4 regions of the Parabacteroides sp. AF17-28 genome follow, and region 3 is predicted to be linked to each of the others. Evidence: riboswitches for the same ligand, from Rfam matches in the RefSeq annotation. Region 3 holds a riboswitch; each other region holds the start of a gene.
What was found. A riboswitch is a leader RNA that binds a small molecule or an ion and turns the genes downstream of it on or off. The one in region 3 is predicted to bind cobalamin.
Positions count from the first base shown of each region.

Region 1: linked by a shared signal. The riboswitch ahead of DWW90_RS09165 (TonB-dependent receptor) and the one ahead of DWW90_RS19285 (cysteine-rich CWC family protein) in region 3 are both predicted to bind cobalamin.
Region 2: linked by a shared signal. The riboswitch ahead of DWW90_RS14775 (ABC transporter substrate-binding protein) and the one ahead of DWW90_RS19285 (cysteine-rich CWC family protein) in region 3 are both predicted to bind cobalamin.
Region 4: linked by a shared signal. The riboswitch ahead of DWW90_RS04860 (ATP-binding protein) and the one ahead of DWW90_RS19285 (cysteine-rich CWC family protein) in region 3 are both predicted to bind cobalamin.

Region 1 covers NZ_QUGV01000010.1:61,874-64,077, reverse strand. Annotated here, with positions in the region: gene DWW90_RS09180 (TonB-dependent receptor) at 1-88, opposite strand, end outside; gene DWW90_RS09170 (hypothetical protein) at 431-784, opposite strand; cobalamin riboswitch at 939-1,143, shown strand; gene DWW90_RS09165 (TonB-dependent receptor) at 1,269-2,204, shown strand, end outside.
Region 2 covers NZ_QUGV01000021.1:48,753-50,956, forward strand. Annotated here, with positions in the region: gene DWW90_RS14770 (iron ABC transporter permease) at 1-177, opposite strand, end outside; gene DWW90_RS14775 (ABC transporter substrate-binding protein) at 187-1,350, opposite strand; cobalamin riboswitch at 1,408-1,607, opposite strand; gene DWW90_RS20660 (hypothetical protein) at 1,736-1,885, opposite strand; gene DWW90_RS14780 (DUF6377 domain-containing protein) at 2,043-2,204, opposite strand, start outside.
Region 3 covers NZ_QUGV01000039.1:21,639-23,842, forward strand. Annotated here, with positions in the region: cobalamin riboswitch at 930-1,135, shown strand; gene DWW90_RS19285 (cysteine-rich CWC family protein) at 1,194-1,412, shown strand; gene accC (acetyl-CoA carboxylase biotin carboxylase subunit) at 1,414-2,204, shown strand, end outside.
Region 4 covers NZ_QUGV01000005.1:40,584-42,787, forward strand. Annotated here, with positions in the region: gene DWW90_RS04855 (SusF/SusE family outer membrane protein) at 1-624, shown strand, start outside; cobalamin riboswitch at 758-955, shown strand; gene DWW90_RS04860 (ATP-binding protein) at 1,218-2,204, shown strand, end outside.

The DNA.
Region 1 (2,204 bases), on a different contig from region 3:
CTTCTTTATCAATCGCATAGCTGTTGTTTGCCATCACTGCCGAAACGGCACAGCAAAGGCATAAGAAAAGTATAATAATCTTATTCATTGAGTTGTCTTTTAAAATGATTTGTAGTAATAGTTATTGTTACTTTTGGCTTGATCCAAAAGTAACCAAAAGATCAAGGCCGAACCTGCTTCGCTACTCCGTTCCCTCCGTTCGCTGTCGCGTCTGAAACTCGCTTCGCTCAGACAGCAGACGCTCTGGACGCTCACTGCGGTCTCTGCGCTTTACGCTCACCAGCTTAGGCCGGAAGTAGAGCCTAATGGCTCTGTTGAGGATTGTGATACTGTCTGTTTCTTTGCGATTCCGCATCGAGTGCGGGAACGGTTAAGCCTTGATCTTTTGGTTACTTTTGGATCAAGCCAAAAGTAACAGACAAATTATAATTTAAAAGACAAAAGGCGGCGCCCTCAACGAAACACTCCCTAAGACAGGGCGGAGGTGAGCCGGATAGACCGGACGGTTGGTAAGAATACAATAGGCGGTCAGAAGTGCCGCAATCAGCACGTGGGTAAAGGCTGCCCCGCTGATCTGAATAGTCGAAAGCTGGTGCAATAACTGGAACTCGGCATAATTATGTTCTTCCTTGGGAGTTCCGTCGTCATTTTTCTGATAGGGATGGGAATGGACAATCGTTACCCCGTTCACAATATGGACGTGGGTAAAAGCGATCAGACACCCCAAGTACGAAATGAAAAGTACCGGAAGCGCAATCCTCAAATATGTCCTTAATTTATCCATGTATCGCCAACTATACGATATAACAACTATTCAGGTTGCAAAGTTCGTATATTAAGCGATGATATACAATCCCTATTTGTAGGTATATTACACTTCATTCTTACAACATACATCCGTTTTAATCCCGCCTTCTTGTAAGAACAGACTTTTTTCGTACCTTTGCCGCAGTTTTGGTTTCACAGCTCCCAACCGCTACGGGAGCGTGATGAAAAGGGAATCAGGTGCAAATCCTGAACAGACCCGCTGCTGTAAGTTCCTTCCAAATCTTTGAATACGCTATAGCCACTGGCGAGAAATCGCTGGGAAGGCATTCAAAGACGGAACAAGTCAGAAGACCTGCCAATACAGATATAGTTTTAATGCTTTCGGGGAATAAAGCAGCAAAACATCGAGCCTGATCAGTCTTTATCCTGCGTAAAGAAATCGTTCTCTTTGTGTGCATTCTCCCCTGGGCAAGTCATGAATCACTATAACAAGGGGCTACATGAAAGTCTTTGTACACATTTTATTCCTGTTTCTCTGTCTCCCGCCATTCGTTTCGGCACAAAACGAAATCACTTTGTCGGGAAAAGTGACAGACACACAAGGGACATCACTGCCACTGGTCACAATCGCAGTCGAAAATACGACAAACGGTACTTATTCCGACGATAAAGGCCGTTACTCGCTGAAAGTCACACGCGGCAAGCAGACACTCGTTATCTCGTCTGTCGGCTACGAAACAATCCGGACAACTCTTAATGTACAGGCCAACCGGACGCTCAACTTCACATTAAAAGAAAGCGCTGTCAACCTCAACACCGTCGAAGTGTACGGGAAGACAAAGACACAACAACTGAAAGAAGGCGCTTTCGCAGTGAACGCACTCGACATTAAACCGATCGTCAACTCGCTGAACAACCTCAACAACCTGGTGAACCGGGCTGCAGGTATCAAAGTGCGCGAAGAGGGTGGTGTAGGTTCGGACTTCGACCTTTCCATCAACGGATTGTCCGGCAATTCCGTCCGCTACTTCATCGACGGCGTCCCGTTGGACAGCAAAGGGAATGACGTGACGCTTGCCAACCTGCCTGTCAACCTGGTCGACCGGGTGGAAATTTATAAAGGGGTGGTGCCGGCCTCGTTGGGAACGGATGCATTGGGCGGCGCTGTCAATATCATCACCAAGGCGGAAAAGACGAACTTTTTGGATGCTTCTTACAGCATCGGTTCTTTCCATACGCACCGCGCCGATCTGAACGCGCAGTTTGTAGAGCGGCATACGGGATTGATCGTGCGCCCTACCGTCGGCGTTAACTATTCGAAGAACGACTACCGGATGAAGGACGTGGAGATGCGTGATGAAACAGGCGACCGGTTCATCACCGGCAACCCTAAACGTTTCCATGACGGCTATTTCTCGTTATTGACGCAGATAGAA
Region 2 (2,204 bases), on a different contig from region 3:
AAGGCGAGATTTCCAGACAATATTCTGCCAGGTCACCGGTTCCTCTCCTATTCCGCATACGATATTCCAAACGGACTTCAACGGAATAGATACCGATCCCAACACCAGATTGAGGAACATCAAAACAAGGATAGACGCCACGATCAGCAACATCAGAAAAGTAGTAGAGTGTCTCATCAACGTAGCTTATTTTAGTAGTGCGTAATAAACAGGCGTATGGCCGGGCAACAGGTCCGGATGGAAGATATGCAGCAGGTCGGCCAATACAACTTCCGGCTCGGTCGGCATGCTTTCGTAAAAAGGAGTATCTTTCATATTGCAATAGATGATGCCTTTTTCCTTGAAAGCCCGGAAATCTGCATAACGCGGGTCCTGGTCTTGCAGAGCTTTATAGCTGAATGTACCTGGATAGCTGTTCACGATGCGCCAGTAGTCGGCCTCGTCCCCCTGGTTATAGACAGTCTCGAAGTCGAGTATCACACCTCCCGAACGTTTGTCGTCCTTCAGGAAATAATCGGCTCCGGCATCCTTAAAGAGTTGTGCCAGGAAACTCTCGCCTCCCACGGCATACCAGTTTCCGCCTCTCATCTCACCGCTCAGAACGACCGGACGTCTCTTTACCTTTCCTTCCGCCGTCAAAGCTTTCAATTCATTATACCGCGTTGCTATGGTCAAGAAGGTTTCATTCGCCTTCTGTTCTTCACCCAACAACAGACCTACGAACTTCACCCATTCCGCCTGTCCTAACGGCGTCATCTCCTTATATCCCAAGTGGGGAATCAGTGGAATACCGACGTCTTTCAAGGTTTCATATCCACCCCGCTTAAAAGGTGAAACGAGAATCAAGTCCGGATTCATGCTCATGATCACTTCATTGTCGAAATTTCCTTCTATACCGATCTTAGCAGTCTTCCCGCTCTCCAACCGTTCATTCATTTTTTTGTTAAACAGATGCCGCGTGCTGGTAATTCCCACAACTTTATCTAAGGCATCCATTTTAATAAAGTTGGATAGTTGAAGGGATGTCATACAAATAACACTCCGGATAGGCGTCTCGATCACCGTATATGATTCAGGGATACCCGCCGGCTTAGTCCCTCTCTTGACAAGTGCATAATGAAAAGTCGTACTTTCCTCATTTTGCGGGTCCTGAATATCCAACAAAACATATCCGTCATTGTAAGATACACTAAAACCACGGGCATATTCCGGCACAATACGGACGGTAGCAGAATACGCATTTTGTTCGGCTACTTCTTCCTTTTCAGTCTGCCGGTTGTTATTGGTTGTGCACGATGATACAACCAATAACGACAGAAGCAGGCAACATCCTACCAGACACTTTTTCATATTCAATTTATTTTATTTCTTGCCGACAAGTCTTATCCTACCCCACGGGAACAAGTACTCTTAGTTAATTGAAACGGCAGGTCTTCTGACTTACTTCCATCCTGGCACCTTCCCGACTCTTTAATCAAGACGTCAGTGGCATAAAGTATTGCCAGGATGTTCCTGAAGTTTCACAGCAGCGTGGTCTGTCCGGGATTCCCACCCGGTTCCCTTTTAATCCTTATCCTGAAAAGGATAATGAAACCTGTTTCAACGGCAAAAGTAATAAGAAAAAAAGAATCCCCGCCACTTTCATTTTAGAAAGTTCGGGGATTATCACAAACAGCGTACCCTAAAAACATTAAACCGGGTATTTATATATAAGAGAATACCAAAAACACTTTCTTTATTTATGCGACACAATACACGCCTTCTCCTGCTCAATTCGAATCGTTCCGGCAGCAAGAATCAGAGTAACAACTAAACCGATACAAGCAATTATAGCGATTATCTCCGTACTTTTGCGGGATAGAAACTCCCTTATGTTCTTCTCCATGCGTATTACTTTTTGTGTGATTCAAAATTAAGCAGAAAGAAAAGACAAAACAGGATCAGTGAACAAATAAGTGGACAAACAAAAATATTAATACACTATATTACAGCATAATAACTCAAAACAATATTACTAAAAAAGTGGATTAGCAGTGAAAGGATTAATGTATTTCACGCACCAAATTCTCAAAATCATCCCGGGAAACACAGGCTTTGTTTTTTACCTTCGCCCTATAGTTGTAGATCGTGTTAACCGAATAACGAAGAAATTCTGCAATCTGAGAACTATCATTAATGCCTAAGCGAATCAAAGCAAAAATACG
Region 3 (2,204 bases):
AAAGCGGATTAACATTTGTTTGGTTTCGGATGTCTTTCGAGGCTATAAAACACGTTTTTTACAATAAGCCCCCCTGCCGCAGGCTCTCTTTTGCCATTGATTTCAATCAACGAGTTGATAAATTCCCGGCTTTGCCGGATTCCTCTATGGGTTTGAACCCCCTTTCAAAAATCTACAAGTAATCCTATTAAAGGACCTCAAGTCCACAGAGGAAGAGGCTTTGCCTCTAAGCTCTAAAACCGTTCGTTGAAACGAAACGGCAAAAGAGAGCCTGCGGCAGGGGGCTTATTGTATAAAACGTGTTTTTCAGGGTAAAAAGACATCCGAAACCGAACAATTGTGAATCCACTTTTCAGCTGTCAAAAAGGGGCTTTTTCCTATGATCCGGCACCTTATCGCCATAAAGAGGGACTTTATCGCTCTGACCCGGAACATTGTTGCTCTGAAGTCGGACTTCATATAGTACGAAGTCAACCCTCAGAGCGATGAAGCGTTACTTCACGGCAGTTTTCTGCGCACCTTACGGCAACAAGCCCCTAAAATTTTCTTGGGATATTTGGAACGCCGTCCGCCTTCGTCCGCAAATATTCGATTCTCCGGGAGTTAAGGTTTATCACTTTGTCGGCGTTTTCATCTTTCGATAATCAAATTGTACGCTTTTCGGAATGAGCTCGGCACCTCATTTTCTCTGTTGTCAGCCGAGCCGGTTAAAACCGCAAAAAGAGTCAATCCAAAATCGATCAAGATTTCGGACGAAATAGAAAAATGGCTGAAATAGGAGTTATTGTAATTTCTCAATTTACAGAAGGTCCAAAACTAAGAAAAACTGAACCTGTAAATGATGATTTGGCGTATTCTTGTGAATGGCCTGCTACCGGACTCTTCTCAAATACTTTCTTTCGGAATAGGTGGAATTAAGAAAAAAACTCTACATTTGTCACCGAATCGGTTTCGTTTTTCCCATTCGGGAAGACGGATTAAAAGGGAATCGGGTGTAAATCCCGAACAGTCCCGCTGCTGTGAAGCTCCGTTTCAACATCCTGAAACTACTATTGCCACTGGTTTGTTATAACAAGTCGGGAAGGCTTCGGGATGGGAGTCAGTCAGAAGACCTGCCATTCATTAAAGGTTCATATCCTCGTGGGTTAGGCTATGGATACGAAAAGATTATTGATTCTAAATGTTAGGAGATTATGGAGAAGATATGCCCCAGGTGCGGTGTCTCTTTTGAATGTCAGCCGGATAACATCACGGGTTGCCAGTGTGGAACCGTGAAACTCGACCGTTTCCAGCGTGACTATGTAAAGATGTACTACTATCCGGAATGTTTATGTAAATCTTGTTTGGAAGAGGTTAAACTTTACTTCTATGCTTCGGAAGTGAATCCCTGTTATAAACATATAAAACGATGATATGATAAAAAAAGTACTGATTGCAAACCGGGGCGAAATAGCTGTGAGAGTTATGCGCTCCTGTCGCGAAATGGGAATCCGGTCGGTGGCTGTTTTTTCGGAAGCAGACCGGACGGCTCGCCATGTCCTTTATGCCGACGAAGCCTGCCTGATCGGTCCGGCCGCTTCGAAAGACAGTTATCTGGATATCGGGAAAATCATCCGGGCTGCCCGGCAACACAACGTCGATGCAATACATCCCGGATACGGCTTTCTGTCTGAAAATGCAGAATTTGCCCGCCGGTGTAAAGAGGAAGGATTCATCTTTATCGGCCCGCTGGCCGAAACGATGGAAGCAATGGGCGATAAGATTGCCGCCCGCAAACGCATGATCGCCGCCGGTGTACCGGTTGTGCCCGGCACGCAGGAACCGCTGAAGGATGCAGCCGAAGCGCGCCGCCTCTGCAACGAGATCGGTTATCCGGTGATGCTGAAAGCCTCTATGGGAGGCGGCGGAAAGGGAATGCGCCTGATATATAAGGAGGAAGATGTGGAAGAGGCGTATAATGCCGCCCGCTCAGAGTCGCTCTCTTCTTTTGGCGACGATACGGTCTATCTGGAGAAGTTCGTGGAAGGGCCGCACCATATCGAATTTCAGATACTGGGCGATAATCATGGGAACGTGATTCATCTCTGCGAACGCGAATGCTCCGTGCAACGCCGTAACCAGAAGATCGTGGAGGAAAGCCCTTCGCCTTTTATCACGCCGGAACTGCGCCGCGAGATGGGCGAAAAGGCCGTAGCGGCCGCCAG
Region 4 (2,204 bases), on a different contig from region 3:
ACCGGTGAGCCGGTCGTTCCGCCGGCTTATCCCGAAAATCTGTTTATTGTCGGGGATGCTTTCCAGGGATGGACGCCCGAAACAGATGCGGAAGAATGCATTCCGGTCAACGGAACGCCGAGTTCATTCTGGAAGATCGCCTATCTAAATCCCGGCGGCTTCAAGTTTACAGTTAAGTTAGGTTGGGGCGGTGACTTCGGTATTGCCGAAGAGAACGCCGATGCTATTGGGGAATATACCAAAGGCGGAAACAATATCAACGTGACGACTCCGGGCTATTATCTGATCTATGTCAATCTGGAAGACAATACCGTTTCCGTGACAGACGTGAATATCTATCTGTTTGGCGATGTCAACGGTGGTACGTGGGATTACGATGAGGCAAGCAAATTTACGGTTGATAATGCCGCCAAGAAAATCACATCTCCTGCATTTGCGGCTGATGGTGACTTGCGCATGTGTATCAAACATCCGGGTTTGCCTGATTGGTGGCGTGCCGAATTTAATATTTACGAAGGAAAGATCGAATATCGTGGCAATGGAGGCGACCAGCCTGCTGTGCCTGTCAAAGCCGGACAGAAAGCGATACTCGACTTCACCGATGGAACAGGCGTGATCCAGTAAAAGGTTTTCACCCCTGATCGTTAAAGAGAGTCTGATGTGCGGCCAACAACCGTATGTCAGACTCTTTTTTCGTTAGAAAAAGACGCGTTCAGCTTTTTTTAGGCGAAGATGAGATATTTATGGAAAATATCCCTATATTTGTCGCATGCATTGTTCCTGCTTCGCACTCTGCGGAAAAGGATTAAAAGGGAATCGGGTGCAAATCCCGGACAGTCCCGCTGCTGTAAGCTTCATAAACGGATTGGGCAATTCTTTTTGCCACTGACGAAAGTTGGGAAGGCGCTCATACCGGAAGCAAGTCAGAAGACCTGCAACGCATTTTTTTTCGACGGCTTCGAGGAAAGGCCGGAAGAGAACATCAGAGCATTTCCGCTTGCATATTCTTTACCCGTTCCCCGTAGCCTCTATTGTACTTGTTTTTAATTATTTTGCCATAATAATTAGGAAAAGAAGCATGGATCAGTCTGCGGGATGAGCTCCGCTATTGGTTCATGCTTTCCTTTTGCAGTTATTTTAATGATTTTGATTTGACTCGCATGAAAGTCGAAGGTTTTTCCGTAAATTTGTATTCATACTTTTAAAACAGCGGATATATGGAAACGACATTTATCAGGAAGTATCCCATCGGGATACAGAATTTCGAGAAGATCAGAAAAGAAGGCTACCTGTATGTTGATAAAACCGACCTGGTGTATCAATTGGTGAAGACAGGTAGCTACTACTTTCTGAGTCGTCCGCGTCGTTTCGGTAAAAGCCTGCTTATCTCCACGTTTGAAGCCTACTTCAAGGGAAAGAAAGAGCTATTTGAAGGGCTGGCTGTCGAAAAACTTGAAAAAGACTGGTTGACCTATCCGGTGTTGCATCTGGATTTGAACGCCAAGAAATATGTTTCTCCTGAGGATTTGACCGCTATACTCAATCAGCATCTGGAAAGGTGGGAGTTGTTGTATGGCGACGAGAAAAAGGACCGTAGCCCGGAAGAGCGCTTCTCGTACGTGATCGAGCGCGCTTCGGAGAAGACCGGTATGCGGGTGGTCATCCTGATAGACGAATACGACAAACCGATGCTACAGGCCATCGATAACGACGAATTGCAAAACGAATACCGCAACACCCTGAAAGCGTTCTATGGGGTGATGAAGAGCATGGACCGGTATATCCAGTTCGCTTTCCTCACCGGTGTGACCAAATTCGGCAAAGTGAGCGTGTTCAGCGATCTGAATAATCTGGATGATCTTTCGATGAGAAGACCTTATGTTTCCATTTGCGGTATTAGTGAAGATGAATTGCATCGTGATTTTGACGGTGACGTTCATGTATTGGCTTCTGCGCTCGATATGACATACGAAGAGACTTGCACGGAGTTGAAAACCAGTTTTGACGGTTATCACTTCGTCGAGAACTCTCCTGGTATCTACAATCCGTTCAGCCTGCTTAATACATTCAAATACCGGAAATTTGATAATTATTGGTTTGAAACCGGGACGCCCACCTATCTGGTGAAGTTATTGCAAAACACGAATTACGACCTCTATCGGATGGCGCATACCGAGACGGATGCCGATGTCTTGAACAGCATC